4 regions of the Streptomyces sparsogenes subsp. cuspidosporus genome follow, and region 1 is predicted to be linked to each of the others. Evidence: riboswitches for the same ligand, from Rfam matches in the RefSeq annotation. Region 1 holds a riboswitch; each other region holds the start of a gene.

Region 1 (7,667 bases):
GCGCCTGCTCCGGCGCCCCGGGAGCGCCGGGAGCGCCCTGCGGCGGCCGCCCGCCCCCCGGTCCGTCGGGCCCGCCCGGCCCGTCCGGGCCCTCCTGCCCGTCCTGTCCGTCCCGCCCGTCCGGGCCCGGGTCCGGATCCGGGTCGTCGTCCCCGCCGCCGGCGTCGCGCAGCACCTCGTCGAGCTTGTCCTCGTCGAGGCCCGGCGCGTCGAACGGAGCCCGCCGGCGCCGATGGGGCAGCGACAGCAGCGCGGCCTGCCGCACGTCCTCCGTGGTCACCTCCGTACGCCCCGCCCACGCCGCGAGCGCCGTCGCGGTACGCGCCGTCACGATGTCCGCGCGCATCCCGTCCACCTCGAACGCCGCGCACACCGCCGAGATCTGCCGCAGCGCGCCGTCGCCCAGGCGCACCCGCGGCAGCAGGGCGCGCGCCGCCGCGACGCGCTCCCGCAGCGCCCCCTCCTCGTCCGCCCACCGCGCGGCGAACCCGGCCGGGTCCTCGTCGTACGCCAGGCGCCGCCGCACCACCTCGACCCGCTCGTCGGTGTCCCGCGACGCCGCGACCTCCACCGTCAGGCCGAAGCGGTCCAGCAACTGGGGCCGCAGCTCGCCCTCTTCGGGGTTCATGGTGCCCACCAGCAGGAAGCGCGCCGCGTGCCGTACGGACACCCCCTCGCGCTCCACATAGGAGGCGCCCATGGCGGCCGCGTCCAGCAGCAGGTCGATCAGGTGGTCGTGCAGCAGATTGACCTCGTCGACGTACAGCACGCCGCGGTGCGCGTCGGCCAGCAGCCCCGGCTCGAACGCCTTCACCCCGTCCGCCAGCGCCCGCTCGATGTCCAGCGCGCCCACCAGCCGGTCCTCGGAGGCGCCGACCGGCAGCTCGACCATCCGCGCGGGCCGTACGGCGCCGGCGCCCGGCTCGTGCGGGCCGTCCGGGCAGCCGGGGTCGGGCGCGGCCGGGTCGCAGGAGAACCGGCAGCCCGCGACGACGTCGATGCCCGGCAGCAGCGCGGCGAGCGCCCGTACCGCCGTCGACTTCGCGGTGCCCTTCTCACCGCGCACCAGCACCCCGCCCACGGCCGGTGACACGGCGTTGAGCAACAGCGCCAGCCGCAGGTCGGCCATTCCGACGAGCGCGGTGAACGGGTAGGGGGCGGTCATGCGGGGTTACCTCCTGCGGGGTGGACGCGGTGGGAGACGGGTAGGGCGCGGCGTGCGGCGCCTCCGGCGGGCCTCACGGCGCCCCCGCGCGTGCGCCCGGCTTCTTCGGCGGGGCTCATCCGGCCCTCTGCGGCGGTGTTCATCGCGCCCCCTGCGGCCGCGGGATCCGGGGCGCCCCCGGTGGCACGAAGGGCAGCCCTTCCGGAACGCCGTTCTCGATCAGCCGCAGCAGCGCGTCCGTGTCCGCGTGCTCTTCGATCAGGTCGCCCAGCCGGTCGAGCTGCTCCTCACGCAGCTCACCGAAGCTGGTGTCGGGGGCGGGGACGAACGCCCGGCCGGCCGCGGCCGCGACCCGGCGCAGGAAGGCGCGGCGGAAGCCGTCGCTCTCCAGCGAGCCGTGCCAGTGGGTACCCCAGACCGAGCCGACCCGGCAGCCGTCCAGGAACGGCTCGTCCGCCCCGTCCAGCAGCTCGGCGACCCCGTGGTGGATCTCGTAGCCCTCCACCCGCTCGCCGAGCGCCTCCCCGGCCGGCCGCGCCAGCGTCTTGTGCGCCGCGAAGCGGACCCGCACCGGCAGCAGCCCGAGCCCCTCGACCGTTCCGGCCCGCGACTCGACCTCGTCCTCGATGCGCTCGCCGAGCATCTGGAAGCCCCCGCAGATGCCCAGCACCGGGCGGCCCTCCGCCGCCCGCCGCGCGACCGCCTCGGCCAGCCCCCGCGTCCGCAGCCACTCCAGCGCCCGTACCGTCCCACGGGTGCCGGGCAGCACGACCAGGTCGGCGTCGGCCAGCTCCTCCGGGCGGTCCACGAACCGCACGACCACGCCGGGCTCGGCGGCCAGCGCGTCCACGTCCGTGAAGTTCGACATGAGCGGCACGGCGGCGACCGCCACCCGCAGGATGTCCGCGCCGTGCGGCGGCGCGACCACGCTCTCGCGCACCGCCCCGCGCAGCGACACCCGCAGTCCGTCCTCCTCGTCGATGCCGAGGCCGTGGGCGTACGGCAGCACGCCGAGGGTCGGGCGGCCGGTCAGGCCGCGCAGCATCTCCAGGCCCGGTTCGAGCAGGGTCACGTCGCCGCGGAACTTGTTCACCAGATAGCCCGCGACGAGCCGTTGGTCGGCCTCCGACAACAGCGCGGTCGTGCCGAAGAACGACGCGAAGACGCCGCCGCGGTCGATGTCCCCGACCACGACGACCGGCAGCCGGGCCGCCCGGGCCAGGCCCAGGTTGACGATGTCGGTGCGGCGCAGGTTGATCTCCGCGGGGCTTCCGGCGCCCTCGCAGATCACCGCGTCATGGGTGCGCCGCAGTTCGGCCAGGCACTCGGTGACGGTTCCGAGCAGCGCCTCCCGGCGCCCCGCGTGCAGCTTTTCCCCGGGGGACGCCCCCCCAGACCCCCCGAAGTATCCACGCGCGCTCAGCTCGCCCACCGGCTTGCCCAGCAGCACCACCTGGCTGCTGCGGTCGCTGCCCGGCTTGAGCAGCACGGGGTTCATCAGCGCGCTCGGCTCGACGCGGGCGGCCGCGGCCTGCATCGCCTGGGCGCGGCCGATCTCCGCCCCCTCGCGGGTGACGAAGGAGTTGAGCGACATGTTCTGCGCCTTGAAGGGCGCGACCTTGACGCCCTTACGGCTGAGCCACCGGCAGATCCCGGCCGTGACCACGCTCTTGCCCGCGTCCGAGGTCGTGCCCGCGACGAGCAGCCCGCCGCCCGGCCCGCTCCCGCCGCCCGTGCCATCCGTCCCGCTCATCCTCGATCCCTCCCCGCGGCCGAGGGCCGCGCCGTCGCCTGGCCGTACGCGCCGCCCGCGGCCCCGGGAGCCCCCAAGGACCGTGCCCGGTGAGCGAGCGCGCCATGTGGGGCGCGGGCGGCGCGTACGGGCACGCCGGGCCGCGCGGCCGTGAAGAGCCCCGTACGCGCGGCCGGGAAGAGCCCCGTACGGGCGGGCCGCAGCGCGCCGACGGCCAGCCGGGCCGCGACGGACACGCCGAGCGCCAGCGCTCCGACGCGCCGCGACAGCCGGACCGCGCGCTCGATGTCGACCGCTTCCACCGGCCGCCCGCCGGAGTTGAGCACCGGCCGGTGCTCGACGCGCCCGCCGTAGGCCAGGGTGCCACCGAGCCGTACGCCGAGCGCGCCCGCGAACGAGGCCTCCACCGGGCCCGCGTTGGGGCTCGGGTGGCGGTGGCCGTCCCGCCGCCAGGCGCGCCGGGCGCCGCGCGGATCCGGCCCGGCCAGGGCGGCGAGCACGGCGGTGAGCCGTGCGCCGGGCCAGCCGGCGAGGTCGTCGAGCCGGGCCGAGGCCCATCCGAAGCGCCGGTAGCGCGGCGACCGGTGACCCACCATCGCGTCCAGGGTGTTGACGGCACGGAAGCCCACCAGACCCGGCACCCCGGCCACGGCGCCCCACACCAGCGCGCCCACGACGGCGTCCGAGGTGTTCTCGGCGACCGATTCGACGACCGCGCGCGCGATCTGTTGCTCGTCGAGCGCCTGCGGGTCGCGCCCGCACAGGTGCGGCAGCCGCCGCCGGGCGGCGTCCAGGTCCCCGGCGGCCAGCGCGCCGCCGACGGCCCGCGCCTCCCGGCCCAGCGTGGTGCCGCCGAGCACGGCCCAGGTGGCGGCGGCGGTCAGCGCGGTGTGCGCGGCACGTGAGGGGCCAAGGGCGCGTACGACACGCGCCGTCAGGGCGGCACCCGCGGCCGCGCCGCCCGCGCACAGCGCGGTGTACAGGGCCCCGGCTCCGCGGTGGTCGCGCCACAGCAGCCGCTCGGCGGCCAGCGCGGCGGTCCCGAACGCGGCCACGGGGTGGCCGCGGCGCGGATCGCCCGTGGCGAGGTCGCCGAGGAAGCCGAGGGCGGCGCCGCACGCGTACGAGGCGTGGTCGGCACGCATCCTCAGCCCGCCGTCCCGCCCTGCCGCGTCCGGTCGTGGGGGAGGGGGAGGGGCCTCGTGGGAGGCGGCGGCATGGCGGTGCCGGGCATGGCGGTATGTCCTCACTCAGGGTCCGCGCCCTGGTTCGACGTGACCGGCGGTGAGAGTCTCCTGGCTCCCGGATCCGCGGTTCTCCCGGTCTTCCAGCCTCCGCGCGGGCGGCCGTGACTCGTAGGGCGATGGGAGAGCGCTCCCCGGTGACAGTGGCGGGACCGCGCCGGATTCTCACCGGCTTCCTCTCCTGCCGCCGTTTGGCTCCGGAAGTCCACCATGGGCCGCGAATGGCCGTCAACTCGCGAATGCCCCACCCTGCGTGAGTGTGCCGAGGCCCACACACCCCCCGACGCGACACCCCTTCCACGCCACGGCCGCCGGGCCGGACCACGCCGTGCGGCGCGGCCCGGCCCGGCGGCCGGTGGTGCTTCTCCGGATCAGGCCAGGGTCAGGTCAGGATCAGTCATCGATCAGACCGGTGTCAGGCGGGGATCAGGCCACGATCAGATTGATGCCGTACGCCACGGCCGCCGCGCACAGCGCGAAGCAGGCGTACGCGCCGAGACGCGCGGGCCCGAGGGCCGCGCCCGCCGTGGCCGAGGCGCCGGGGGTGGCGGAGGTGGCGCCCGGGCCCGCCTCCGCCGGCTGGGCCTTGCGGGAGGTGCCGAGGATGCCGAGGGTGAAGACGCCCACGAAGCCGACGGTCACCGCGAGACTGACGCCGAAGACCTGGCCGAGGGCCGCCCAGTCGATGCTCATCGCGTTACTTCCTTAGCTGGTACTGCCGGTGGCCGCGGACGCGCCTGCCGGGGTGGCGGAGGGGGTGGAGGAGACGGCGGCCACCGGCCCGGCGGGCGGCGGGGCCACGGCCTGGATGGCGGCCGTGACGACGCCCACCGGCTCGGCCGGCACGGTCTCGACCTCGTTGACGTTGGTGTGGTCCACGGGCTTGCGGCGCGAGGCCGCCCAGATCGCCGCGCAGGCGGCGACCGCGATCACGGCGACGGCGGTGACGCCCCAGTCGCCCTGGTCCGCGAGGAGCGCCGCGCCGCCCGCGACGAGACCGGCGGCGGGCAGCGTGAGCACCCAGGCGAGGACCATGCGGCCCGCGGTCGACCAGCGCACCACCCCGCCCTTGCGGCCGAGGCCCGCGCCCATCACGGAGCCGGAGCAGACCTGGGTGGTGGAGAGCGCGAAGCCGATGTGGGAGGAGGCGAGGATGACGGTCGCGGCGCCGGTCTGGGCGGCGAAGCCCTGCGGCGGCTGGATGTCGGTGATGCCCTTGCCCATGGTGCGGATGATCCGCCAGCCGCCCAGGTACGTGCCGAGGGCGATGGCCAGACCCGCGGAGACGATGACCCACAGCGGCGGGTCGGAGTCGGGGGCGATCGCGCCGCCGGTGATCAGTGCCAGGGTGATCACACCCATGGTCTTCTGGGCGTCATTGGTGCCGTGGGCGAGGGAGACCAGCGCGGCCGAGGCGATCTGCCCGGCGCGGTAGCCCTTCGCGGTCTCCTGGTCGTCGCGGCCGCGCGCCAGCCGGTAGGTGAGCCGGGTGGCGACCATCGCCGCGACACCGGCCACGATCGGCGCGGCCACGGCCGGGATCAGGACCTTCATGACGATCTTGTCGCTGTTGACCCCGTCCATGCCGACGGAGACCAGGGTGGCGCCGATGAGGCCGCCGAAGAGGGCGTGCGAGGAGCTGGAGGGCAGTCCGGCCAGCCAGGTCAGCAGATTCCAGAGGATGGCTCCGACCAGACCCGCGAAGATCACTTCGGGGCGGATCCCGGAGCCCTCGTCGATGATCCCCCCGGAGATCGTCTTGGCGACCTCCACCGAGAGGAACGCGCCGACGAGATTGAGGACCGCCGACATCGCCACGGCCGTCCGGGGACCGAGCGCTCCCGTGGAGATGGTGGTGGCCATGGCGTTGGCCGTGTCATGGAAGCCGTTCGTGAAGTCGAACACCAAGGCCGTGATGATCACGATCCCGATGAGAAGCGTGATGTGTTCCATCGAACTCCTTCGGGGGAGTGCGATCCCCGCACTTCGTGGCACGGAGCGCCACTGGGTCGCTACAGTTTGTGGTGCACCGCGAGGTGCCGGTCAGGGCTTGGCCGTCGTGTGGTCGCCGAGGTGACCGCACGAGAAGCCCCCTCCTGTGGGAGGGGGAGGAGTCACACACCCGGGCAATCCGTGCGACGGCCAACGGGTGCGCCACGACCGTAAGGACGTGGGGTGAACGGAAGGTGAACTGGGGTGGGCCCAGGGGTGACGCGTCTGTCGGGAAGGGCGGACCGATGATCCCCTGGCCCCTCCCTGATGCGTACAGGGCTGCTCGCCTGCCATGATCGGCGCCCGGAGGTGAGGGGCCATGACGAAGCCGAAGCCCACGCCCAAGCCGGGACGGGAGGCGGAGACTGCGCGATCGCCGAGGCCCGCCGGGCGGCGGGACCTGGCACAGGCCTGGGAGCGGGTGGTCGAGACGGCCCGCAGGACCGTCGCCGACGGCCTGGTCGTCGGCACCTCGGGCAATGTCTCGGCCCGGGTCGGCGACACCGTGCTGGTGACCCCCAGCGGCGTCCCGTACGACCGGCTCGGCCCGGGCGACGCGGTCGGCGTCGATCTCGACGGCCGCCAGATCCTCGGCGAGCTGGCCCCCACCAGCGAGCTGCCCATGCACCTCGCGGTCTACCGCCACACCGACGCCGCGGCCGTGGTCCACACCCACGCCGTGCACGCCACGGCGGTCTCCACGCTGGTCGACGAGGTCCCGGCGGTCCACTACATGACGGGCGCGCTCGGCGGCCCGGTGCGCGTCGCCGGATACGCGCTGTACGGCACCGACGCCCTGGCCCGCGAGATGCTCGCCGCGCTGCGCGACCGCACCGGCTGTCTGCTGCGCAACCACGGCACGGTGGTCCACGGCGCCACGCTCGACCAGGCGTACGACCGGACCGCCCAGCTGGAGTGGATGTGCCGGGTGTGGCTCACCGCCGCGGCCGTCCCCGGCCACACCCCGGCCCTGCTGTCCCCCGACGAGCTGCGGGCGGCGGCGGACAAGCTGAGCGGCTACGGCCAGCCCCGCTGAACCAGGCGCCCGCCGAGCCCGACCCCGCCGGACCGGCACCGCCCCGCCGGACCGGCACCGCCCCGCCGGGGGCGCCGGGGCCGTCCCCGGCCCGCTCGGGGAGGCGGGCGGCTCACCCGGCCGGGCCCGCCCGCTGGCCCCCGGCGCCCCGGACGACCACACTGGGAGGGATGCGCCTGCGGACGAAGGCGGTTGCGGCCGCCACGACGATGATCGGTGTCAGCGCGGCCGCGGTGGCGGCCGGGCGGTACGCCAGCGACGCTGCCCTGAAACCGAGGCCCGACCGACCCCTGCCGCACGACCCGCCGCTCACCGTGCACGCCACCGCGGCCGGCCAGATCACCCTCACCCGCAGCCTCGCCTCGCTGCGCCCCGGCACCTACGGCCTCACCGGCGCCGGATGCCACGCCGTGGTCGGGCCGGTCCTGGAGGACGCCCCGCACCCCGCGGACTGCGTGGTCCGCCGCCTGGAGCGGG
Region 2 (7,667 bases), on a different contig from region 1:
CGCCCTGCTGCACACCGGCAAGGTGCTCCTGGTCGCGGGCTCCGGCAACAACGCCAGGAACTTCGCCGCCAAGTCCTTCCGGAGCGTCCTGTGGGACCCCGAGAAGAACACGTACCGGAACATCCCGACGCCCGAGGACCTCTTCTGCGCCGGACACACCCAGTTGCCGGACGGAAAGCTGCTGGTGGCGGGCGGCACCCAGCGCTACGAGAAGCTCAAGGGCGATGTGGAGAAGGCCGGCGGCCTGATGTTCGTCCACAACGAGAACCCGGACAAGCCCAAGACGTTCCCGGCGGGCACCCGCTTCACCGGCAGGAAGAACGGCAAGACCTTCGAGTCCAAGGACCCGGTCCTGGTCCCGCGCGCCAAGAAGACCAAGAACCGCAAGACCGGCAAGGTCACCGTGACCGCCAGCACCGTCCGGGTCTATGTCGAGGCGCTGCGCAAGGGGAAGCGGTACCAGACCGGCACCGAGGACAACTACCGGATCCACGGGCTGCGGGGGAAGGACCGGCAGAACTTCTACGGCATCGCACAGAAGCTGTCCTTCGACAAGAAGGACTTCCAGGGCATCAAGGACGCCTATGAGTTCGATCCCGTCGCCGAGCGGTACGTCCCGGTCGACCCGATGCACGAGGCCCGCTGGTACCCGACCCTGACCACCCTCCAGGACGGCCGGGTGCTCTCGGTCTCCGGCCTGGACGAGATCGGCCAGGTCGTACCGGGGAAGAACGAGATCTACGACCCCCGGACCAACACCTGGAAGTACCTGCCCAAGCAGCGGTTCTTCCCCACCTACCCGGCGCTCTTCCTCACCGACGGCGGCCGGATCTTCTACACCGGCTCCAACGCCGGATACGGCCCCGACGACAAGGGCCGCACCCCCGGCGTCTGGGACCTGAAGACCAACGCGTTCAGGACCGTGCCCGGCATCAGCGACCCGGACGTCCTGGAGACCTCGATGTCCGTGCTGCTGCCCCCGGCCCAGGAGCAGCGCTACATGGTGCTCGGCGGCGGGGGCGTCGGCGAGGACCCCGAGTCCACCGCGAAGACCCGCGTCGTGGACCTGCACGAGGACCGGCCGCGCTTCCGCGACGGGCCGAAGCTGTACGCGAAGGTCCGCTACCCCAGCAGCGTCATCCTCCCCGACGACACCGTCCTGACCACCAACGGCTCGGGCGACTACCGGGGGCGCGGCGGCAGCAATGTGCTGCTGGCGGAGATCTACGACCCCAGGACCAACACCTCGCGCGGCGTGGCCGACCCGCTGGTGGGCCGCAACTACCACTCCGGGGCACTGCTGCTGCCCGACGGCCGGGTGATGACCTTCGGCTCCGACTCGCTGTTCAGCGACGACGCCAACACCAAGCCGGGCAGGTTCCAGCAGCAGATCGACCTGTACACCCCGCCGTACCTGTTCCGCGGCGCACGGCCCGCGCTGGCCGACGGCGCTCCCCGGACCCTCAGGCGCGGGGCGACGGCCACCTACCGGGCCCACAACGCCTCGGCGATCCAGCGGGTGCGGCTGATCCGCCCCGGCTCCTTCACGCATGTGACCAATGTCGAGCAGCGGTCCATCGCGGTGGACTTCATCACCAGCGGGGACAGCGTCGGCGTCAGGATCCCGGACGACCCGTCGCTGGTCCCGCCGGGGTGGTACATGCTCACGGTGGTGGACGACGAGGGGATCCCCTCCAAGGCGGTCTGGGTGAAGGTGCCCGCCTCCCGGGGCGCCGCCAAGCACTGACCGCGGCAGCCGGACACCCCGACAGCCCGGCTGTCGGGGTCATGCGGCGCTAGGGCCCGTCTTCAAAGGGGGCGTCCGGCCGCGAGCGGCGTCTGGTGCAGGGGGCACCTCCCAGCGGTAGCTGGGGGAGCATCGCAAGGCGGAGGATCGCCCTCGTACTGGGCGCTGCGGTCAATATGCCGCTACCGCGGCGTGGCGGGCGACTCCGACAACACAGCGAGGTGCCGCCCGCCGCGGCAGCGGCTGATGTCACTGCGGCGTCGTGAGCAGGGCGCCCCCTTTGAAGACGGGCCCTAGGTGGCGTTACGGGCGAGGTCGAGCGCGTACCGCGGCCACCACCGGCCGGCCTGGGGGCCGCCCTTGCAGGTGCCGTCCGACTCGCCCGGACGCTTGATCCACAGGTAGGCCGCGACCGCCGGATCGCCCGTGCGGACCGTCGGCGTCTCGCCCAGCGCCCGCCCCTTGGGGTTGCACCAGGCCTCCGGGTCCTCCTTGCCGGGCACCGGGCCCTTGCCGTTGCGGCTGGTGTCGATCACGAAGGGCTTGCCGCCGACCAGGGCGGAGAGCTTCTTGCCGTAGACCTTGTTGTCCCCGGTGGTCTGGTAGTTGGCGATGTTGAGCGCGAAGCCGTCGGCCTTCTTCAGCCCCGCGCGCCTGAGCGGCTCGGCCATCCGGCGCGGGTCCTTGATCCAGTGCGGATTCCCCGCGTCCAGGTAGACCTTGGTGCGGGGCAGGCCCTTGAGCTTGTCCACGGCCCCGGTCAGCAAGTCGTACCGCTCCTCGAGGAACCGCTTGGGCGTGCAGCCATCCACCGCGTGCGGCAGCGCGTCGGGCTCCAGGATCACCGTGGTGGCCCGGTCGCCGATGCCCCTGACCGCCTTGTCCAGCCAGGCGCGGTACGCGTCGCCGTCGGCGGCGCCGCCCTTGGAGTACTGCCCGCAGTCGCGGTGCGGGATGTTGTAGAAGACCAGCAGCGCGTCCCGCTCCTCCGCGGCGGCGGCCTCGGTGAACCCGCGCGCCTGGCCCTCCGGGTCGTCCACGCCCAGCCACTCGGCGACCGGCTGCTCGGCGATCCGCTGTATCAGCCGCGCCTCCTCGTCGTCCCCCTTCCTGCGGTACGCGGCGACCTGCCGGGCGGCGCTGCCGTCCGGGTTGACCCAGTACGGCATGACATTCCGGGGCCGCTGAGCGGGCCTGGCGGCGGCGATCGCCTCCTCCTCGCGGTCGGAGGACGACGAGCCGAAGCAGCCGGAGAGCGCCAGAAGCGACAGCAGCGCCCCCACCACGGCCCCGCCCCGGGCCGCCCCGCCGCGCACGGCCTCGCGCCGGCGGCCGGTGTGACTCCCGTACATCCACTCCCCCTTGGGTGCACGCTCCGGGGGCTCACCCCTCAAGCCCCGGGTAGGACAAGACCGGTCGAAACCCTCAAGACCGATGGAAACCATGCTTACACACCAGACCGACCCCGGTGCGGTTGTCCACAGCCCTTCGCGGGATTTCGCCCGGTTGACAGGCACTCATCCGACTGGGACTCTCCGATGCGACAAGTCCACATATCGAGGCGACGGCACACAGGAACCCGGTGCGACTCCGGGACGGTCCCGCCACTGTGACCGGAAGTCAGCGCGCGCGGGCGCGCCGCGCTTCCGGGAGTCAGGAACTGGCCCGTCGTCCTCCTTCCTGCGAGGGGCGTGGAAACCCCACAAGGAGGCAAGAGCGGATGTCCCTGCACACTGCGCGGCACACCGACCCCGCGGCCGTCTCGGCCGCCACCGTCCGCACCCGCGACTGGCTGATCGCGGCGGGCGCGGTCGTCCTGGCGCTCATCGCGCTGTACGCGGTCTTCATCGACAACGGCTCGCTGATCTCGGCGACCGGCGACTACCTGCACGAGTTCTCGCACGACGGCCGGCACCTCTTCGGTGCCCCCTGCCACTGACCGGGTCCGGCACCATGGCAGACGGCCACGTCCCCGTACTTCCCCTGCTCCGGCGCGGACTGGCGGCGGGCGGCCTCGCGGGCCTCGCCGCCGGGCTGTTCTCCCTGCTGCTGGCCGAGCCCCTGATGGACCGTGCCATCCGGCTGGAGGAGAAACGCCAGGAGGGCGAGCACTCGCACGCCGCCGCGGCCGCGGCGGTCAAGCACCACGAGGAGCTGTTCTCCCGCGGCACCCAGCACTTCGGTCTCGTCGTCACCACGGTGGTCGTCGGGCTGGCGCTCGGCGTCTTCTTCGCGGTCGCGCACGCGCTCGTCCACCGCCGCTCCGACGCCTCCGCCCGGCCCTGGCCCCGCGCGATCGCGCTCGCCGCGGCGGGCTTCGCCGGGCTCTCACTGCTGCCGGGCCTGCGCTATCCGGCCAACCCCCCGGGGGTCGGCGACGCGGGCACGGTCGGCGACCGCCAGCTGATGTGGGTCGCCGCGGTGGTGATCGGCGCCCTCGGCATGGTGCTCGCCTGGCAGGTGCACACCCGGCTGACGGCGGCGGGCCGCGCCCCCGCCGTCTGCCAGACGGCGGTCGCCGGGACCCTCGTCGCGGTGCTCCTCGCCCTGTTCGCCCTTCCCGACAACCCCGACCCGGTGCCCGTCGAGGGCACGCTGCTGTGGGACTTCCGGATGCTCTCGCTCGCCTCCCACGCCGTGCTGTGGGCGGCCCTGGGCGCCACGTTCGGCGCGCTCGGCCTGCGCGCGCTGCGCGAGCGCCGGGCGGCGGGGCACCGGCCGGACCCGGTCCCCAGCGCCGTGTGATCCCCCGGCCCTGAGGCGGGGTGGGCACGGCTCACCCCGCCTCAGGGCCCGGCCCGGTCAGATGCGCGGGGGAATGCGCGGGGAATGCGCGGGGGTCAGATGCGCCGGCTCCCGGTCAGATACGCCGACACGACCACCCGCGCGCCGCGCGGCCCGCCGCCCGCGACCAGCCGCAGCTCCGCCCGCCCCCGGGCCCGCGCCCCGTACACCCGCCGGGCGTCGAGACGCTCGGCGGTCACCAGCGCGACGTCCTCGACGGTGAACTCGGCGACCGTCCCGTCCGCCCGGAACACCCGCACCGCGTCCCCCCGCCTGACCCCGCCGAGGCGGCGAAGGACCCCGCCGTCGGCGGGCCCGACCAGCACCGACGCCCCCGAGGCACCCGGCCGCGCCCCGGCGCAGTGCCAGCCCCCGACCCCGTAGCGGCCCCTCTCCGCACCCGCGACCACCGGGGCCGCGAGCCCCACCGACTCGACGACCACGCCCCGCGGCCGCGCGGAGGGCAGGGCGGGCAGGGGGCGGTGGGCGCGCGGCAGCGGATGCGTCGGGGGGCGCCCCGCCGCCGCCACGTCCCCCGTCATCGGCACCGCGCCGCCCAGTCCCTCCACGGCGTCGTGGCCCCACACCCACAGCCCGAGCAGCAGCGCCGCCCAGATCACCCCGGCGAGCGGCCGGCCCACCCGGCCGGAGCCCTTCCCGGACACCGCCTCAGCCCGCCGCCGGTCCGGCCGGGCAACGGCGGCGGCGCACCGCGAGCCCGGCGACGGCCATCGCCGTGCCCCCGGAGAGCGCCAGTCCGTACGCCTCGGCCCCGCCGAAGTCGTCGCGCGTCGCGGCGTCGGCCGGCGCGGTGCCCGAGTGGGCGCGGTGCACGGGGACGGGACGCGCGGGCCCCGCGTGCGCGGGAGCGGATCGGGCCGGGGCGTGGCGTGCGGGGGCGGCGTCCTCCTGGTCCGCGCCGGCGGGGCCGGCGGCGGCCAGAACCACCGCCGCCGCGCAGGCGGCCGTACGGAGCGTGAGGGCGAGCGGGCGCATGGTGAACCTCCTGACACCACCGAGGCTCACGCGCGCCGCCGGGAGCCGCATCCGCTGCGGCTCCCGGCTGCTCCGTACGGGTCAGACGCCGCCGGCCGGTGCCGGAGTCAGACCCGCTCCACCAGGTCCGCGATGGAGTTCACGACCGTGGAGGGCCGGAAGGGGTGCCGGTCGACCTCCTCGGGCCGGGTGACCCCGGTGAGCACCAGGAAGGTCTCCATGCCCGCCTCGAGACCCGCCAGCACATCGGTGTCCATGCGGTCGCCGATCATCGCGCTGGTCTCGGAGTGCGCGCCGATGGCGTTCAGCCCGGCGCGCATCATCAGGGGGTTCGGCTTGCCGACGAAGTACGGCTCGGCCCCCGTCGCCTTGGTGATCAGCGCGGCCACCGAGCCGGTGGCGGGCAGCGCGCCCTCCGCCGAGGGCCCGGTCTCGTCGGGGTTGGTCGCGATGAAGCGCGCGCCGTTGTTGATCAGACGGATGGCCTTGGTGAGCGCCTCGAAGCTGTATGTACGGGTCTCGCCGAGGACCACGTAGTCCGGCTCCACGTCGGTGAGGACGTAGCCGATGTCGTGCAGGGCCGTGGTGAGGCCCGCCTCGCCGATGACATACGCCGTGCCGCCCGGCCGCTGGTCGTCCAGGAACTGCGCGGTGGCCAGCGCGGACGTCCAGATGTTGGCGACCGGCACGTCCAGGCCTATCCGGGACAGCCGGGCGTGGAGGTCACGCGGGGTGTAGATGGAGTTGTTGGTGAGGACGAGGAAGGGCTTGCCGGACTCGCGCAGCCGCTTGATGAAGGCGTCGGCCCCGGGCACCGGGATGCCCTCGTGCATCAGCACCCCGTCCATATCGGTGAGCCAGGACTCGATCGGCTTGCGCTCTGCCATTGCGGACTCTCCTGCCGTGCACCAATAACGCCTGAGGGGGACACCGGCCGCGCCTCACGGGCGCGGCCGACGCACCAAGCGTAGTCAGCCGCTCCGGGCCCGGGCCGCCGCGGTCCCGCCGTCCCGCCCGGCCTCGGCGGCCGGCTTCGGCGGCGGACCCCGGCGGACCCGCGCCGGGTGCTCAGCGCGACAGACCAGGACGGACGTCCGATCCTGGTCATGGAAGGTCGCTTCCGCATCGAGAGCGAAGCCTCCGCGTCCCCCGGGCCCCCGGGAACTCCCCGGGCGTCCCCCGCGAAGGAGATTCAGATGAGCATCAAGGACAAGCTCAAGGAAGCGCTCGGCAAGCGCCAGAGCCGCGCGCGGCACGCCGCGCCCAAGGGCGGCAAGGGCGCCACCGACCAGCCCCGGCGCGAGGCGCAGAAGCTGGACGAGGAACTGCGCCGGCGGGGCGAGCCGCCCACCGGGCAGCAATAGCGCTCCCCCGCCACCTCCCCTCCCCTCACCGCCGCAGGCGCCGGGACATGGCCACCAGGGCGGCCCCGGTGAGGACGAGCGCGCCGCTGACGGCGGCGAGCCCGAGGAGCACCGCGTCCCGGCCGGTCGCGGCGAGTGCCGGCGGCATGACCTCCTGGTCGCCGTCCTCGCCGCGGGCGGCCGCCTCCTTGCCGGAGCCGCCGGGGCTCTCGGGACGGGCCTCGCGACCGGTCCCGTCGGGGCTGGGCGCGCTGGTGGGGGGCTCGCCGGTGGAGGTCCCCTCCGTACGAGGCGTCCCCGTCTCCCCCGTCACCCTGCCGTCCCCCGCCGCCGCGTTCCCGTCCGCGCGCTCGTCCGGGTCCGTCCCCGCCTCCCCGGCGCGCTCGACGCGGAAGTCGTAGTCGTCGGACTGGCCGACCCAGTCCCCGTCGTCCGCACGGCGCTGCATCGTGATGACGTTCGCGGTCACGGGCCCGGTGGGCGCGGAGTCGGTGAAGCGGGTCCGCACCGCGACCTCCACGCGCCCGCGCGCGGGCACCGTGAAGCCCGGGAAGGGGTCGCCGAAGACCCCGATGTTCTCGTGCTCGTCGGTGGTCTCGAAGGACACGGGCCGCCAGGTGCCGCCGTCGGGGTTCTCGCCGTACGGGTCGAGGAACTCCATCCGGATGTGGCCGGGCCGCAGGGCGCGCCCGCGGTCGACGAGGATCGCGATGGGGTGGATGGCGCGGCACTCGGCGCGCGTGGTGTTGCGCAGCTCCAGGTGCCAGGCGCGCCAG
Region 3 (7,667 bases), on a different contig from region 1:
GAGGCGATGTAGAGGGATTCACGGTCCGCCGACACGGCCATCGCGAGAATCGTGTTCTCCGTCGCGGGGGCGATCTCTGCCTTCACGCCGACTTCCACCGTGTGCATGGCGTCGACCTCCCTCGCCTTCGACGGGTCGACGCGCACGGTGAAGAAGTCGTTGGACGGCCCCTTGCACAGAAGCTCCTCAGAGGTGAGCCAGGCCAAGGGGGTGCAGCCGCGCAGATCGTCGTCGTCGCGCACGACCACCTGGTTGCTGAACGGCCCGTGGAGCGGGGCGTCGCCGAATGTGTCGATCTCGTTCGACAGGGGGTCGAGGTCGAACCCGTCCACCGAGGAGAAGCCGACGGCGACAGTGGCGGGGGAGGCGGCGTACTTGCCGCTCGGGTTGATGGTGCGGGGGCAGGTGACGGCCACCGAGTTCACCGGGCGGTAGTACTCGTCGTCCCCCTTCGACCGGCCACAGGCCAGGCTGATCCGGTGGGGGGACAGGCGCCCGTCCTCGTCGGCCGAGAAGAACTGGTCGGAGCCCCGCAGGAACCACAGCGACCCGTCCGGGGCGAAGCCGGGGTGCCGGTCGGAGTGCTTCTCCGGGCTGTACCCCTTCTTCTCCGAAGCCTTGGTGATGTCCGTGAACTTCCCCGTGCCGAGGTCCAGCCACCCCACGTGCCACGGGGAGTCGCTGTCGTCCGTCTCCACCTCGACCGCGACGCGGCGGCCGTCCGGCGAGACCGGGCTGACCCCGGTCTCCCCCAGGCTCTCACCGGTCTCCCCCTCGTCCCCGCACAGGCTGGTCACGGTGGCCTCGTGGCCGCCCGTCTCCCGTGCTATCTCGGCCAGCCGAGGCAGCAGAGACTTCTCGGAGAACGCGGCGATCCGCCTGCTGAACGTGGCGTCGTACGCCGCCGCCTGCCACCCCTCGTCCTCGCCTCCGTCCCAGCAGATCACCGGCCCGGTGGCCGAGGCCACCCGGGAGAGGTTCTTCCGCACCGTGGCCGGCGTGTCCCCCGCCGAACCCGCCGCGCCCGCACCGGACTCCCGGCCACCGCCGCCCGAGACGCCGCCGCGCCCGGAGTCCTTGCCCGAGTCGCCGGACGCGCCGCACGCGGTCAGCCCTCCCACCGCCAGCACGGTCGCGGCGGCCGCCGCGATCCACCCGCGCGTACCGGACCCATACGTCTTGCCCACTCAGCTCTCCGCCTTCCCCCACGGCACGGCCGCGACAGCACCGATCCCTTGCCGGGGCAGCACAAGCGTGACTGCCCTTAGAAGCGAGAATAGTATTAACCATGCAACGCCTCTTCACGGCAAGTCGGCTGCCCCGTGGCCCCGCCCGCCGATGAAGGATCATTGAGGCGCACCCGACCAGCAGGAGGAGGCGACGGTGTCCGGCACCGACGGAGGCAAAGACGGCGGCAACGACGGCGGCGGGGGCGCGCGCGTGGCGGGGCTGACGCGGCGGGAGCGGCTGCGGGCGGAGCTGGAGCGGGATGCCAAGGCCGCCGCGCGCCGGATCACGGCCGCGGAGGGAGTCGAGGGCCTCACCGTCGCCGCCGTGGCGCGCAGCGTCGGGGTGACCTCACCCGCCCTCTACCGCTACTTCGACGGCAGGAACGGGCTGATCCTCGCCGTCTACGACGACGTCATGGCGGAGTTCATGCGGGTGGTCGGCGGGGCGGTGGAGCGCCAGGACCCCGACGACATCAGCGCCCGGCTGCACGCCGCCACCCGCTCCGTGCTGGACTGGTCGATGGCCAACCCGGCGGAGTTCAACCTGCTCATGGGGGCCGGTTATCCCCAGGCGGCCGCCGCGTCGGCGGAGGACATCCCGCAGGCCATCTCGCGCGAGCTGGGCGGGACGTTCGGGCAGCTCTTCACGCGGCTGTGGCGCGAGAAGGGTCTGGCGCACCCGTCCGACGAGGAGATCGATCCGGCCCTGGTGCCGCAGTTGCGGACCTACCGCGAGGTCGTCGGGCTGGATGTGCCCATCGGCGTGGTGTTCCTGATGCTCACCTGCTGGCGACAGATCTACGGCATGCTCTGCCTGGCCGTCTACCGCCACATGTCCTTCGCGCTCAACGACCCGGTGCCGCTGTTCGAGGACATGATGGACCGTCTCCTCGGCCTCCTCGGCCTCAGTCGCAGCCCCCGCCTGGTGCTCTGAGCAGCAGCGCGCCGGCCCCCGCGCGCACGGCGGCACGGTCGGCGAGCGGATCCGGCGGGCCGAGGCCCACACGGAGCGTACGGGCCCGTCCCGGAGGGGCCGGCCCAGCGGTCCCGACCGCCGTGGAAGGGCCCGGGTCGGCGCCGGATAAAGTATCCGTGAAAACTTCATCCGCGTCCGATCGGGGGAAGCCGGTGAGAATCCGGCGCTGACCCGCAACCGTGAGTACGGGCTGTGCGTGCCGCAGGGCGTACGAGCCGGAGCACCTGGTCGGGCGCACCGCAGGCTCCCGCCGTCGGCCCGTCCGGCGGCGGCACCGTCGAGGTATGCGGAGCTGAGCCCGGTGTCATCGCGTCGTACGTCCCTCGGCGTGCGGGGTGGACGGCCGTGCGCGGCCGCGTACCGCTGTCCGTCCACCGCCGAGATCACCGACCGAGAGGCACCGTCGCCATGAACGTACGCCGCAGCGCCACGGCTCTGGCCGCCCTGGCCGCCCTGTGCACGGCCGCCGCCCCCGCCGCGTTCGCCGACGCCTCCCCCTCCCCGAAGCCGTCCGGCCCGGCGCTGCCGAAGGGGCTGTACGGCACCAAGGACCCGCAGTTCGACGGGGTGTGGCGGCAGTCGCTCGCGCTGCTCGCCCAGGACGCCGTCGGGGTCACCCCGGCGAAGTCGGCCATCGACTGGCTGGCCGGCCAGCAGTGCGAGGACGGCGGCTTCGCCGGGTACCGGGCCGACCCGGCCAAGGCGTGCGACCCGAAGAAGGGCGAGTTCACCGACGCGACGGCGGCGGCCGTGCAGGCGCTGGCCGCGGTCGGCGGGCGTAGCTCGGCCGTCGAGAAGGGCGTCGCCTGGCTGAAGAAGCACCAGAACGACGACGGCGGGTGGGGCATGAACCCGGGCGGTCCGAGCGACGCCAACTCCACCTCCGCCGCCGTCGGCGCCTTCGCGGCCACGGGAACGGACCCGAAGGGGGTGAAGTCGGCCAAGGGCGGTAAGACCCCGTACGACCTGCTGCTCGGCCTCCAGTTGGGGTGTGACGCCAAGAAGGGCGAGCGCGGGGCGTTCGCGTACACGGCGGACAAGGGCGGGGCCGGGGCGGCGGCCAACGACCTGGCGACAGCGGCCGCCGCGCTGGCCACCCAGGGCAAGGGCTTCGTCTTCGAGCCCGCGGGCAAGGACGACGGCAAGGCGCCCGAGCCGCTGGACTGCGGCAAGGGCAAGGGCGACGGCAAGGGCGGGGGCGGCAGGCCGGCCGGGGTGGCGGAGGCCGGGCAGGCCGCCGCCGCGTATCTGGCGGACACCATGGCCGAGCACGGCCGCCACCTGCTGTCCTCGATGCCGGGCGCCAAGGACCAGCCGGACTTCGGCGGCACGGCGGACGCGATCATCGCGCTGGCCGCCGGGGAGCACAGCGCGACCGCCGCCAAGCCCCTGCAGTGGCTGCAGAGCGAGAAGAACGGCGCGCTGGCCTGGGCGAAGGGCGACCCGGGGGCGCTGGGCAAGCTGGTGCTCGCGGCGCACGCGGCGGGCGCGGATCCGCGCAGCTTCGGCGGCGTGGACCTCGTCCAGCGGCTGAACGCCACGGGTCCGAAGCCGGAGTCGGTGTCCGCGTCCGGGTCGCAGGCGGACTCCGGCAAGGACGCGGACGGGGAGAAGAAGGACGACGACAAGGGGGGTGTCGGTGGTGTCTGGTGGACGGTGGGCGTGTTCATGGTGGCGGGCATCGGCATCGGCTTCCTGCTGAGCGGCCGGAAGAAGCAGCAGCTCTGATGGGCCCGCGCGCCGCCTCCGCCCGCCTGACCTCCGCCCGCGTGACCTCCGCCCGCGCCGCCCTCGCCCGCGTCACTTCCGCCCGCACCGCCCTCGCCCGCGCCCGGGCCGCGCTCGTCTGCGCCGCCCTCGCCTGGGCCGCGCTCGCGCTCGGTGCCTCCCCCGCGCACGCCGAGGGCTATCGCTACTGGTCGTTCTGGCAGCGGGAGCGGGGCGCCGACGCCTGGACGTACGCCACGCAGGGCCCGGCCACGGCCCGGCCGGGCGACGGCGACACGGTCGGGTTCCGGTTCGCCGTGAGCGAGGACTCGCGGGACGCCGCCCGGCCGCGCGGCCCGGCCGACTTCAAGGCGATCTGCGCGGACACCCCCGCGAAGGACGGCGCCAAACGCGTCGCGGTGGTCCTGGACTTCGGCACGGCCGCCGACGCCCCCGACCACCGCACCCCGCCGAAGCCCCGTACGGAGTGCGCGCGGGTCGCCGAGGACGCGAGCGCCGCGGACGCGCTGGCGGCCGTCGCGAAGCCGCTGCGCTACAACTCCGCCGCCCTGCTGTGCGCCATCGCCGGCTACCCCGCCACGGGCTGCGGGGAGCAGGTCGACGCCACCAGCCACGGGGCAAGCGGCGGGGACGGAACCAGTGGCGGGGACGGCGGCCACGGCGGGGACACCGGAAACGGCGGCGGGGGCATCCCCTCGGCCGGGCTGATCGGCGGTCTGGCCGCCGTGGTCGCGCTGGGGGCCGCCGCCGTCTGGCAGGCGCGCCGCCACCAGCGGCGATGAGCGGCGCCGCCCGGCCCGCCGGACACCCGCTCACCGGGCGCCGAGCGGCGCGCTCCGGTGGCGCGCAGCGCTCCAAGGACGCCCTGTACTCCCGCGGCGCGCTGCACGCCGGGGCCTGGTGGCTGTGGGCCCTGGGGCTGGCCACGGCCGCCTCCCGCACCACCAACCCGCTGCTGCTGGGTCTGCTGGTCGCCGTCGCGGGCTATGTGGTCGCCGTGCGCCGGACGGACGCACCGTGGGCCCGCTCGTACGGCGCGTTCCTCAAGCTGGGGCTGGTGGTGCTGGCGATCCGGCTGACCTTCGCGGTGCTCCTCGGCTCGCCGATCCCCGGGACGCATGTGCTGGTCACCCTCCCCGAAGTGCCCCTCCCCGGCTGGGCGCAGGGCGTGCGGATCGGCGGCCGGGTCACCGCCGAGGGGCTGGTCTTCGCCCTGTACGACGGGCTGAAGCTGGCCACCCTGCTGGTGTGCGTCGGCGCGGCCAACGCGCTCGCCAACCCGGCCCGGCTGCTGAAGTCCCTGCCCGGCGCGCTGTACGAGGCGGGCGTGGCGGTTGTGGTGGCGATGACCTTCGCGCCGAACCTGGTGGCGGACGTCCAGCGGCTGCGGGCCGCCCGCCGGCTGCGCGGCCGCCCCGACCGCGGGGTGCGCGCGCTGCTTCAGGTGGGGCTGCCGGTCCTGGAGGGCGCGCTGGAGCGTTCGGTTGCGCTCGCGGCCGCGATGGACGCGCGCGGCTACGGCCGCACCGCCCAGGTCCCGCCCGCCGTCGCCCGCGCCACCGCCGCCCTCACCCTGGGCGGGCTGCTCGGCGTCTGCGCCGGCACGTACGGGCTGCTGGCGGCGCGTGGCGCGGGCTTCGGCCTGCCGGTGCTGCTGGGCGGGCTCGCCGCCGCGCTCGGCGGGCTGTGGCTGGGCGGCCGCCGCTTGGCGCGCAGCCGCTACCGGCCCGACCGGTGGGACGCCCGCGCCTGGCTGGTGTCCGGGTCCGGGGTGGCGGTCGCGGGCCTGATGATCTGGGCGGCCTCGTACGCCCCGCAGGCCCTCGACCCGCCCGCCGTCCCGCTCACCGCGCCGGTCCTGCCCCTGTGGCCCGCGGCCGGGGTGCTGGTCGGGCTGCTCCCGGCGTTCGTCGCCCCGGCGCCCGCCCGGGCCCCGTACGCCAAGAGCCCCCAGAGCCCCCAGAGCTCCCAGGACCCCCAGAGCCCCCAGGACCCCCAGACCACCAGCGAGGACACCGGTAAGGAGGCCACTCGGTGATCCGCTTCGAGCAGGTGTCCGTCACCTACGACGACGCGCCGCGACCCGCCCTCCAGGGCGTGGACCTGACCGTTCCGGAAGGGGAGCTGTGGCTGCTCGTCGGCCCCTCGGGGGTCGGCAAGTCGACACTCCTGGGCGCCGTCCCCGGCCTGGTGCCGCACTTCACGGGCGGCACGCTGCGCGGGCGGGTGACCGTGGCGGGCCGCGACACCCGCACCCACAAGCCTCGCGAACTGGCCGATGTGGTGGGCTGGGTGGGCCAGGACCCGCTGGCCCACTTCGTCACGGACACCGTGGAGGACGAGCTCGCCTACGGCATGGAGTCGCTGGGCGTCCCCCCGGACACCATGCGCCGCCGCGTCGAGGAGACCCTGGACCTGCTCGGCCTCGCCCCGCTGCGCGACCGGCCCATCGCGACCCTGTCCGGCGGGCAGCGGCAGCGGGTCGCGATCGGCTCGGTGCTCACCACGCACCCGCGCGTCCTGGTCCTCGACGAGCCGACCTCGGCGCTGGACCCGGCCGCGGCCGAGGAGGTGCTGGCGGTCCTCCAGCGGCTCGTGCACGACCTGGGCACCACCGTGCTGATGGCCGAACACCGCCTGGAGCGGGTGGTCCAGTACGCGGATCAGCTGATCCTGCTGCCCTCCCCCGGCGCGGCCCCCGTGACCGGCGACCCGGCCGGGGTGATGGCGGTCTCCCCCGTCCGGCCGCCCGTGGTGGACCTCGGCCGCCTGGCGGGCTGGTCACCCCTCCCGCTGTCCATACGGGACGCCCGCCGCAAGGCGGCACCGCTGCGGGAGCGCCTGGCCCCGCACACCCCGGACGGGGAGGCGGACCTCCCGGCGGGCGAGCCCGTCGCCGAGGTGGCGCGGCTGGCCGTGCGCCACGGGCGGGTCGAGGCGCTGCGCGGGGTGGACCTCGTGGTGCGCCCGGGCGAGACGGTGGCGCTGATGGGCCGCAACGGGGCGGGAAAGTCGACTTTGCTGTCCACGCTGGTGGGGATGCACACCCCCGCCTCCGGTTCGGTGCGTCTCGGGGCCGCCGGGCCGGGCGGCGGCCGGGGGGTCGTACCGCACCGGACCCGCCCCGCCGACCTGCTGCGCCATGTGGGCCTCGTGCCGCAGGAGCCGCGCGACCTGCTCTACGCCGACACCGTGGCGGCGGAGTGCGAGGCCGCCGACCGGGACGCGGGCGCGGCCCCGGGGAGCTGCCGGGAGCTGGTCGGCCGGCTGCTGCCCGGCGTGGCGGACTCGGCGCACCCCCGTGACCTGTCCGAGGGCCAGCGGCTCGCGCTCGCGCTGGCGGTCGTCCTCACCGCGCGCCCGCCGCTGCTGCTGCTCGACGAGCCGACCCGCGGCCTGGACTACGCGGCGAAGGCGCGCTTGGTCGAGATCCTGCGCGGGCTGGCCGCGGAGGGCCATGCGACCGTGCTGGCCACGCACGACGTGGAGCTGGCCGCCGAACTCGCCCACCGGGTGGTGATCCTGGCCGACGGGGAGGTGGTGGCCGACGGCCCGACGGCGCGGGTGGTGGTTTCCTCCCCGGCGTTCGCCCCGCAGGTCTCCAAGGTGCTGGCGCCGCAGCCGTGGCTGACGGTCCGGCAGGTACGGCGGGCCCTGGGCGAAGCGGAGCGGGTCGTATGACACCGGGTGGCGAGGACGCGGCGCCGAAGGGTACCGGCGCGCCGGCGAAGGGG
Region 4 (7,667 bases), on a different contig from region 1:
ACCCCGAGGCCGCCCGCGCGGACGGCGTCGAGCCGGTCGGCCTCGACGAACTCCTCACCCGCTCCTCCGTGGTGAGCCTGCACGCCCGCCTCACCCCCGAGACCAAGGGGCTGATCAACGCCGACCGACTCGCCCTGATGCGCCCCGGCGCGGTCCTGGTGAACACCGCGCGCGGCGGCCTGCTGGACTACGCCCCGCTGCCGGACGCGCTGCGCAGCGGCCGCCTGGGGGCCCTCGCCCTCGACGTGTACGACATCGAACCGCCGCCCGCCGACTGGCCGTTGCACTCCGCGCCCAATGTCGTCACCACCCCGCACCTCGCCGGCGCCACCCGGCAGACCGCCCACCGCGCGGCCACCATCACCGCCGCCGAGGTCGGCCGCTACGCGCGCGGCGAGAAGCTCGCGCACCCGGCGAACCAGCCGGCTCCCGGAGCTGGTGGCGCGGAGCGCAACCGAGCCGCTACAGTACGTGTCGCGCCATCAGGCGCCGGTCAGGGCTTGACCGTCACGAGGCCGTCACGGCGGCCAAGTGAGAAGCCCCCTCTCTCGGGAGGGAGCGGAGTCACGAGCATCGTCCTCGGAGTCGATGTTGGCACCTCCGTCACCAAGGCCGTGGCTTTCGGCCGGGACGGCAGGTCACTGGCGGCCGCGAGCCGCCGCAGCCGGCTCACCCGCCTGCCCGGCGGGCGGGTCGAGCAGGACCTGGAGGACGTGCTGCGCTCGGTCGCCGAGGTGGTCCGCGAGGTGACCGCCGCCCTGGCCGCGACGGGCCGTGCGGCCCCGGTCGCGCTCGCCCTCACCGGGCAGGGCGACGGGCTGTGGCTGCGCGACGCGGCGGGCCGCGCCGTGCGCCCGCCGATCTCCTGGATGGACGGGCGGGCGGGCGACACCGTGGCCCGCTGGGGCGAGGACGGCACGATCCGCGAGCTGTACCGGCTCACCGGCTCCGGGGTGTTCCCCGGCTGCCACGCGCCCCTGCTGCGTTGGCTGGCGGACCACGAACCGGAGGCGCTGGCGCGCGCCGAGGTCGCGGGCTACTGCGTGGACGCGGTGGCCCAGCGGCTCACCGGCGTGATCGGCGTGGACGCCTCGGACGCCTCCATGCCTTTCATGGACGTGACCACCCGCCAGTACGTCCCGAAGGCCCTGGAAGCGTGCGGAATCGCCGAACACGCCCGGCTGCTGCCGCCGCCCGCCGCGCCCGGCACTGTCCTGGCGCTGGACGAGGCGGGCGCGCAACTGCTCGGGCTGCCGGCCGGACTGCCCGTCACGGCGGGCCCGTACGACCTCCCGGCCTGCGCGATCGGCAGCGGGGTCGAGGAGGCCGGGGACGGCCTGCTGATCGTCGGCACGACCCTCGCCAGCCAGGTCCTCACCGACAGCGCCGTGATCGACCCGGCCGCCGACCCGGCGGGCATGTGGCTGTGCACGCCCGACCGGGACCGCTGGCTGCGCGGCATGCCCGCCATGGTGGGCACGGCGGCCCTGGAGTGGGTCCTGGAGTTCACCGGCGCCACCACCGCCGACCTGGACGCGCTGCTCGCCGGGAGCCCGCCGGGGGCGCGCGGGGTGACCGCCCTGCCCTTCCTCTCCGACGCGGGCGAGCGGGCCCCGTTCGTCGAACCGGCGGCCCGGGGCCGGCTGGACGGCCTGACCCTCGCCGCGACCCGCGCGGACGCCGTACGGGCCGCCTGCGAGGCCGTCGCGTACGCCGCCCGCCACTGCCTGGAGGCGGCGGGGCTGAGCGCGAGCCTCGCGGCCTGCGGAGGCGGCACCCGGTCCGCCGCCTGGACCCAGCTGTTCGCGGACGTCCTCGGGCGGCCCGTGCGCCTTCCCGACGAGCCCGAGGTGGGGGCGCGCGGCGCGGTCGCGGTCGCCTGGCGCGCTCTCGGTGACCCCGTGGACGCGGCACAATGGCGAGCCGATTCGCGTACTGTCGTACCGGACCCGGAGCGTGCCGAGACCTATGAGCGCGGCTACGCCGACTACCGGGCCCGGCTGGCCCGCGCCCTCACCGAGTGGCGGGCGACGACGCCCGCTTGAGGCACCCCCGGCACCGCGCCAGGCGGCCTCGCCAGGCGCCCGCGCCAGGCCCGCGCCGGGCCGCCAGACGGCCGCGCCACGGGCGTGCCGAGGCCGCCTGCAGAGCGCGCGTAGACCGCGCCAAGTCCGGCACTGAATAGCACATTCGTACGAAACACTCCACCTCACGACACAACATGTGGGGGCAGGTGCGCCCGCCACCACAAGATGTATGCTCATGCTCGCTGTCGCCGCAGGGGAATCCGGTGCGAATCCGGAACTGTCCCGCAACGGTGTACGCGTACGCTTTTGCGTACCCGCGAGTCCGAGGACCTGCCGACGGCCGTCTCATACGTCCGGGCCTCGCGGGTTGGGCCGGTGGACGCTGCGCGGTATGCCGTCCGCAGTTTCGGCATGCCCGTACGCGCCCATCGCGCCCCTTCCCGCCCGGCCCCAAGCCGAGCGAGGGAGAGCACTTCAGTGACCATCGCGCCCGCCGATCCGGTTTCAGAGGCAGCGGCTGCACAGGCAGCGGAGGACGCGCCCGGGACCGCCCTGCTGCGGACCCTGACCACGCTCACCGCCGACCTGCCCGCCACCGACCCCGGCAAGGTCGCGGCCGCCGCCCTGCGCGGCCGCCATCCCGGCTCGGACGAGGCGGAGTTGCGCACCCTCGCGACCGAGGCGGCGGCCGGCCTGATCGCCGAGGAGCCGGAGTACTCGAAGCTGGCCGCGCGGCTGCTCACCCTCGCCATCCGGGAGGAGGCGGCCGGGCAGGGAGCGGTCTCCTTCTCCGCCTCGGTGGCCGTGGGGCACCGCGAGGGCCTGATCGCGGACGGCACGGCCGAGTTCGTGACCACCCACGCCGCCCGCCTGGACACCCTGGTCGAGCAGGCGCTGGCCGACGGCGCCGACGACCGCTTCGGCTACTTCGGGCTGCGTACGCTCCACAGCCGCTACCTGCTCCGCCACCCCCTCACCCGCCAGGTGATCGAGACCCCGCAGCACTTCCTGCTGCGGGTGGCCTGCGGGCTCGCCGAGGACCACTCGACGCGCGCGGTGGACGACGTGGCCGAGCTGTACCGGCTCACCAGCACGCTGTCCTACCTGCCCAGCTCCCCCACTCTGTTCAACTCCGGCACCCGCCACCCGCAGATGTCGTCCTGCTACCTGCTGGACTCGCCGCTGGACGAGCTGGACTCGATCTACAACCGCTACCACCAGGTCGCGCGGCTCTCCAAGCACGCGGGCGGCATCGGCCTGTCGTACTCGCGCATCCGCGCCCGCGGTTCGCTGATCCGCGGCACCAACGGCCACTCCAACGGCATCGTGCCGTTCCTGCGCACCCTCGACGCCTCCGTCGCCGCCGTCAACCAGGGCGGCCGGCGCAAGGGCGCGGCCTGCGTCTACCTGGAGACCTGGCACGCGGACATCGAGGAGTTCCTGGAGCTGCGGGACAACACGGGCGAGGAGGCCCGCCGCACCCACAACCTCAACATCGCGCACTGGATCCCGGACGAGTTCATGCGCCGGGTGGAGGCCGACGCCGACTGGTCGCTGTTCTCGCCGGTCGACGCGCCCAAGCTGGTGGACCTGTGGGGCGAGGAGTTCGACGCCGCGTACCGGAAGGCCGAGGCGGAGGGCCTGGCCGTCAAGACCGTCCCGGCCCGCCAGCTCTACGCCCGGATGATGCGCACCCTGGCGCAGACCGGCAACGGCTGGATGACCTTCAAGGACGCCGCCAACCGCACCGCCAACCAGACCGCCGAGCCCGGCCGGGTCGTGCACTCCTCCAACCTGTGCACCGAGATCCTGGAGGTCACGGACGACGGTGAGACGGCCGTGTGCAACCTGGGCTCGGTCAACCTGGCCGCGCACCTGGGCGAGGACGGCCAAATGGACTGGGAGAAGCTGGACGCGACCGTCCGTACCGCCGTCACCTTCCTCGACCGCGTGGTGGACATCAACTTCTACCCGACCCAGGAGGCCGGGGCGTCGAACTCCCGCTGGCGGCCGGTGGGGCTCGGCCTGATGGGCCTCCAGGACGTCTTCTTCCGGCTGCGGCTGCCCTTCGACTCGCCCGAGGCCGAGCGGCTGTCCACCCAGATCTCCGAGCGCATCATGCTCGCGGCGTACGAGGCGTCCTGCGCGCTCGCCGAGCGCCACGGCCCGCACCCGGCCTGGTCCGCCACCCGCACCGCGCGCGGCGTGCTGCATCCGGACCACTACACGGACGCGGTGGCGACCTGGCCCGAGCGGTGGCAGGCGCTGCGCGAGCGGATGGCGAACTCCGGCATGCGGAACTCGCTGCTGCTGGCCATCGCCCCGACCGCGACCATCGCCTCGATCGCGGGCGTGTACGAGTGCATCGAGCCGCAGGTCTCCAACCTGTTCAAGCGCGAGACCCTCAGCGGGGAGTTCCTCCAGGTCAACTCCTACCTGGTCGACGACCTGAAGAAGCTCGGCGTGTGGGACGCCCAGAGCCGTGAGGCGCTGCGCGAGTCCAACGGCTCGGTGCAGGACTTCTCCTGGGTGCCCGAGGACGTGCGGCGGCTCTACCGGACGGCGTGGGAGATCCCGCAGCGCGCCCTGATCGACATGGCCGCCGCCCGCACCCCGTACCTGGACCAGAGCCAGTCGCTGAACCTCTTCATGGCCTCGCCCACCATCGGCAAGCTCAGCTCGATGTACGCGTACGCCTGGAAGCGCGGCATCAAGACCACGTACTACCTGCGCTCGCGCCCGGCGACCCGGATCGCCCAGTCCGCGCGCGCCGCCGCGCCCGCCACCGTCCCCGTCCAGCAGGCGGCCGCCGACCCCGAGGTCATCGCCTGCTCCCTGGAAAACCCCGAGTCCTGCGAGGCCTGCCAGTAATGACCACCGCACCCGAACGTCCCAAGAACCTCCTGGATCCCGGGTTCGAGCTCACCCTGCGGCCCATGCGGTACCCGGACTTCTACGACCGCTACCGCGACGCGATCAAGAACACCTGGACCGTGGAGGAGGTGGACCTCCACTCCGACGTCGCCGACCTGGCCAAGCTCTCCCCGGGCGAGCAGCACCTGATCGGCCGCCTGGTCGCCTTCTTCGCGACCGGTGACTCGATCGTCGCGAACAACCTGGTGCTCACCCTCTACAAGCACATCAACTCGCCCGAGGCGCGGCTGTATCTGTCCCGGCAGCTCTTCGAGGAGGCCGTGCACGTCCAGTTCTATCTGACGCTGCTGGACACCTACCTCCCCGACCCGGACGACCGGGCCGCCGCGTTCGCCGCGGTGGAGAACATCCCCTCCATCAGGGAGAAGGCGGAATTCTGCTTCCGCTGGATCGACTCGGTCGACAAGATCGACCGGCTGGAGACCAGGGAGGACCGCCGCCGCTTCCTCCTCAACCTGATCTGCTTCGCGGCGTGCATCGAGGGCCTGTTCTTCTACGGCGCCTTCGCCTACGTCTACTGGTTCCGCTCCCGCGGCCTGCTGCACGGCCTGGCGACGGGCACCAACTGGGTGTTCCGCGACGAGACCATGCACATGAACTTCGCGTTCCAGGTGGTGGACACGGTCCGCGAGGAGGAGCCCGACCTCTTCGACGACGAACTCCAGCAGCAGGTCACCGACATGCTGCGGGAGGCCGTCGAGGCCGAGCTGCAGTTCGCCCGCGACCTGTGCGGCGAGGGGCTGCCGGGCATGAACACCGAGTCGATGCGCGAGTACCTGGAGTGCGTGGCCGACCAGCGGCTCGCCCGCCTCGGCTTCGCCCCGGTCTACGGCTCGGAGAACCCGTTCTCCTTCATGGAGCTGCAGAACGTCCAGGAGCTGACCAACTTCTTCGAGCGCCGCGCCTCCGCGTACCAGGTGGCGGTCGAGGGCTCGGTCTCCTTCGACGACGACTTCTGAGCCGTCGACTTCTGAGCCGTCGCGGGTTCACACCCGATACGCACCACGCGGCGCCCCTGGGATCTCCCGGGGGCGCCGCGCCGTGTGCCGTGGCGTGTCAGTCGCCAGTCGTCAGTCGTTGGGTACCGTCTCGTAGCGCGGCGTGCCCTCCGCCATCTGCCGCAGCACGTCCTTGCGGTCGCGCTTGGAGAGGCGGTCGATGTAGAGCCGGCCGTAGAGGTGGTCGGTCTCGTGCTGCAGGCAGCGCGCGAAGTAGCCGGTGCCGCGCACCGCGATCGGCTTGCCCTGGGCGTCCTGGCCGCGCACCACCGCGTAGTCGGGGCGGGCCAGCGGGGCGTAGGCGGTGGGCACCGACAGGCAGCCCTCGTTGGAGTCGTCCAGCACCCGGCGGTCCGCCGGCAGCTCCTCCAGCACCGGGTTGCAGACCACCCCGACGTGGCGGACGCCGTCGTCGTCCGGGCAGTCGTAGACGAAGACCTTGAGGTCCACGCCGATCTGGTTCGCGGCCAGACCCACGCCCTCCGCCGCCTTCTGGCTGGCGAACATGTCGTCGATCAGCGCGGCGAGCTTGTCGTCGAACTCCGTGACCTCCCGGCACTCCTTGTGCAGCACCGGATTGCCGACGACCGTGATCGGACGGGCCGTGCCGCGCTCGCGATACGCACGCTCGCGCTCCTCACAGTCCTCCGTGTCCACGATGAACTCGTCGTCCACCTGCTGGTCAGTCCCTTGCTGCGCCATCGTCCGCCGCACGCCTTCCTCAAAACCGGGCTCGTCGCCCTACAGGGTAAGGCCCGCGCCGGACCGGCGGGGATTTCAGCAGGGATATCAGGGGGCAGAGGGAGGGCAGGGGAAGGCCGGCGGCTGCGACCGCCGGGCGCCGGCCCTCAGCAGACCTCTTCCAGGTCCCGCCACTCCCGGGTGTCCGGGCTGTCCGCGACCCAGCCGTCCAGCAGCCCGCGCACCAGCCCGCTGGGCGCGGCGATCCCGCACTCCCGCTCCGCCACCCACAGCGAGCCGGAGCCCGCCATGCGGTGGCCCAGCGGGCCGGGCTGACCGGGCTCGCTGTGGTCGTGCGGGTCCAGGTGCTCGCCCTCGCCCTCGTCACTGGGCATCCGGCTCTCCGAACACGAGCGGCACAACAGCCGAACCGAGGACGACCAGTCCTCGGCGGCGAAGCCGGCGTCCGCCGCGAGCCGCTCCAGCGCGTCCCGGTCGGCCTCCGTCGCGGCCTCCAGCAGCACCACCCAGGTCGGCACCGGGGACGGCGCCCACAGCTCGATCTCGTCGAAGACCGGATACGCGGCGCCCGCGGAGGTGACGCGCTCGCCGTGCGGCACGCCGTCGTGCAACACCACCTCACCCCAGCGCCGCCCGGAGGACGGCAGCGGGATCGACAGCACCTCGAGCCGGGCCGGGTCCAGCCGGCGGCCCCACACGACCTCCGACTCGCCCTCCGGCGACAGCCGCACCGCCGCGCTGCCCAACTCCATGCCGAGCGGCTCACCGGACGCGGACGCCTCACCAGGCACCTTCAGGCCGTACGCCTGCCAGGCGCGGCGCGCCAGCGGCCAGTCCTGCAACGCGGTCGCGGCGATCCCCACGTTCCACCAGTCCGGGGCGCCGGTCTCGCGGTCCAGCAGCGCGACCGCGCGCAGCCCCGCCGCGCGCGCCTGCTCCCAGTCGTGCCGGAACTTGTGCAGCAACGCCAGGTTGAACCAGGACTCCGACAGCCACGGCTCCAGGT

What was found. Region 1 has a riboswitch for cobalamin ahead of ABFY07_RS36860 (cobalamin biosynthesis protein). Riboswitches for the same ligand answer to the same signal wherever they lie in the genome.
Positions count from the first base shown of each region.
Region 2: it holds a riboswitch for cobalamin, as region 1 does, so the genes downstream of both, ABFY07_RS35030 (CbtB domain-containing protein) here and ABFY07_RS36860 (cobalamin biosynthesis protein) in region 1, are expected to answer to the same signal.
Region 3: it holds a riboswitch for cobalamin, as region 1 does, so the genes downstream of both, ABFY07_RS08725 (prenyltransferase/squalene oxidase repeat-containing protein) here and ABFY07_RS36860 (cobalamin biosynthesis protein) in region 1, are expected to answer to the same signal.
Region 4: it holds a riboswitch for cobalamin, as region 1 does, so the genes downstream of both, ABFY07_RS23895 (ribonucleoside-diphosphate reductase subunit alpha) here and ABFY07_RS36860 (cobalamin biosynthesis protein) in region 1, are expected to answer to the same signal.

Region 1 is NZ_BAAASD010000051.1:165-7,831, forward strand. It holds partial or broken gene ABFY07_RS36850 (magnesium chelatase ATPase subunit I) at 1-1,165, opposite strand, end outside; gene ABFY07_RS36855 (cobyric acid synthase) at 1,305-2,918, opposite strand; partial or broken gene ABFY07_RS36860 (cobalamin biosynthesis protein) at 3,104-4,063, opposite strand; cobalamin riboswitch at 4,188-4,387, opposite strand; gene ABFY07_RS36865 (hypothetical protein) at 4,589-4,855, opposite strand; gene ABFY07_RS36870 (inorganic phosphate transporter) at 4,868-6,115, opposite strand; gene ABFY07_RS36875 (class II aldolase/adducin family protein) at 6,474-7,190, shown strand; gene ABFY07_RS36880 (alpha/beta hydrolase family protein) at 7,361-7,667, shown strand, end outside.
Region 2 is NZ_BAAASD010000044.1:38,617-46,283, reverse strand. It holds gene glxA (radical copper oxidase GlxA) at 1-1,747, shown strand, start outside; gene ABFY07_RS35035 (glycoside hydrolase family 6 protein) at 2,041-3,099, opposite strand; cobalamin riboswitch at 3,276-3,430, shown strand; gene ABFY07_RS35030 (CbtB domain-containing protein) at 3,468-3,686, shown strand; gene ABFY07_RS35025 (CbtA family protein) at 3,701-4,492, shown strand; gene ABFY07_RS35020 (sortase domain-containing protein) at 4,588-5,196, opposite strand; gene ABFY07_RS35015 (hypothetical protein) at 5,201-5,527, opposite strand; gene ABFY07_RS35010 (HAD-IIA family hydrolase) at 5,635-6,414, opposite strand; gene ABFY07_RS35005 (antitoxin) at 6,724-6,891, shown strand; gene ABFY07_RS35000 (hypothetical protein) at 6,917-7,667, opposite strand, start outside.
Region 3 is NZ_BAAASD010000005.1:178,506-186,172, forward strand. It holds gene ABFY07_RS08715 (TolB-like translocation protein) at 1-1,187, opposite strand, end outside; gene ABFY07_RS08720 (TetR/AcrR family transcriptional regulator) at 1,384-2,163, shown strand; cobalamin riboswitch at 2,325-2,452, shown strand; gene ABFY07_RS08725 (prenyltransferase/squalene oxidase repeat-containing protein) at 2,614-3,933, shown strand; gene ABFY07_RS08730 (SCO2322 family protein) at 3,933-4,715, shown strand; gene ABFY07_RS08735 (CbiQ family ECF transporter T component) at 4,712-5,971, shown strand; gene ABFY07_RS08740 (ABC transporter ATP-binding protein) at 5,968-7,614, shown strand; gene ABFY07_RS08745 (ECF transporter S component) at 7,611-7,667, shown strand, end outside.
Region 4 is NZ_BAAASD010000021.1:99,574-107,240, forward strand. It holds partial or broken gene ABFY07_RS23885 (2-hydroxyacid dehydrogenase) at 1-419, shown strand, start outside; gene ABFY07_RS23890 (FGGY family carbohydrate kinase) at 573-2,045, shown strand; cobalamin riboswitch at 2,257-2,379, shown strand; gene ABFY07_RS23895 (ribonucleoside-diphosphate reductase subunit alpha) at 2,505-4,898, shown strand; gene ABFY07_RS23900 (ribonucleotide-diphosphate reductase subunit beta) at 4,898-5,920, shown strand; gene def (peptide deformylase) at 6,032-6,661, opposite strand; gene ABFY07_RS23910 (tetratricopeptide repeat protein) at 6,808-7,667, opposite strand, start outside.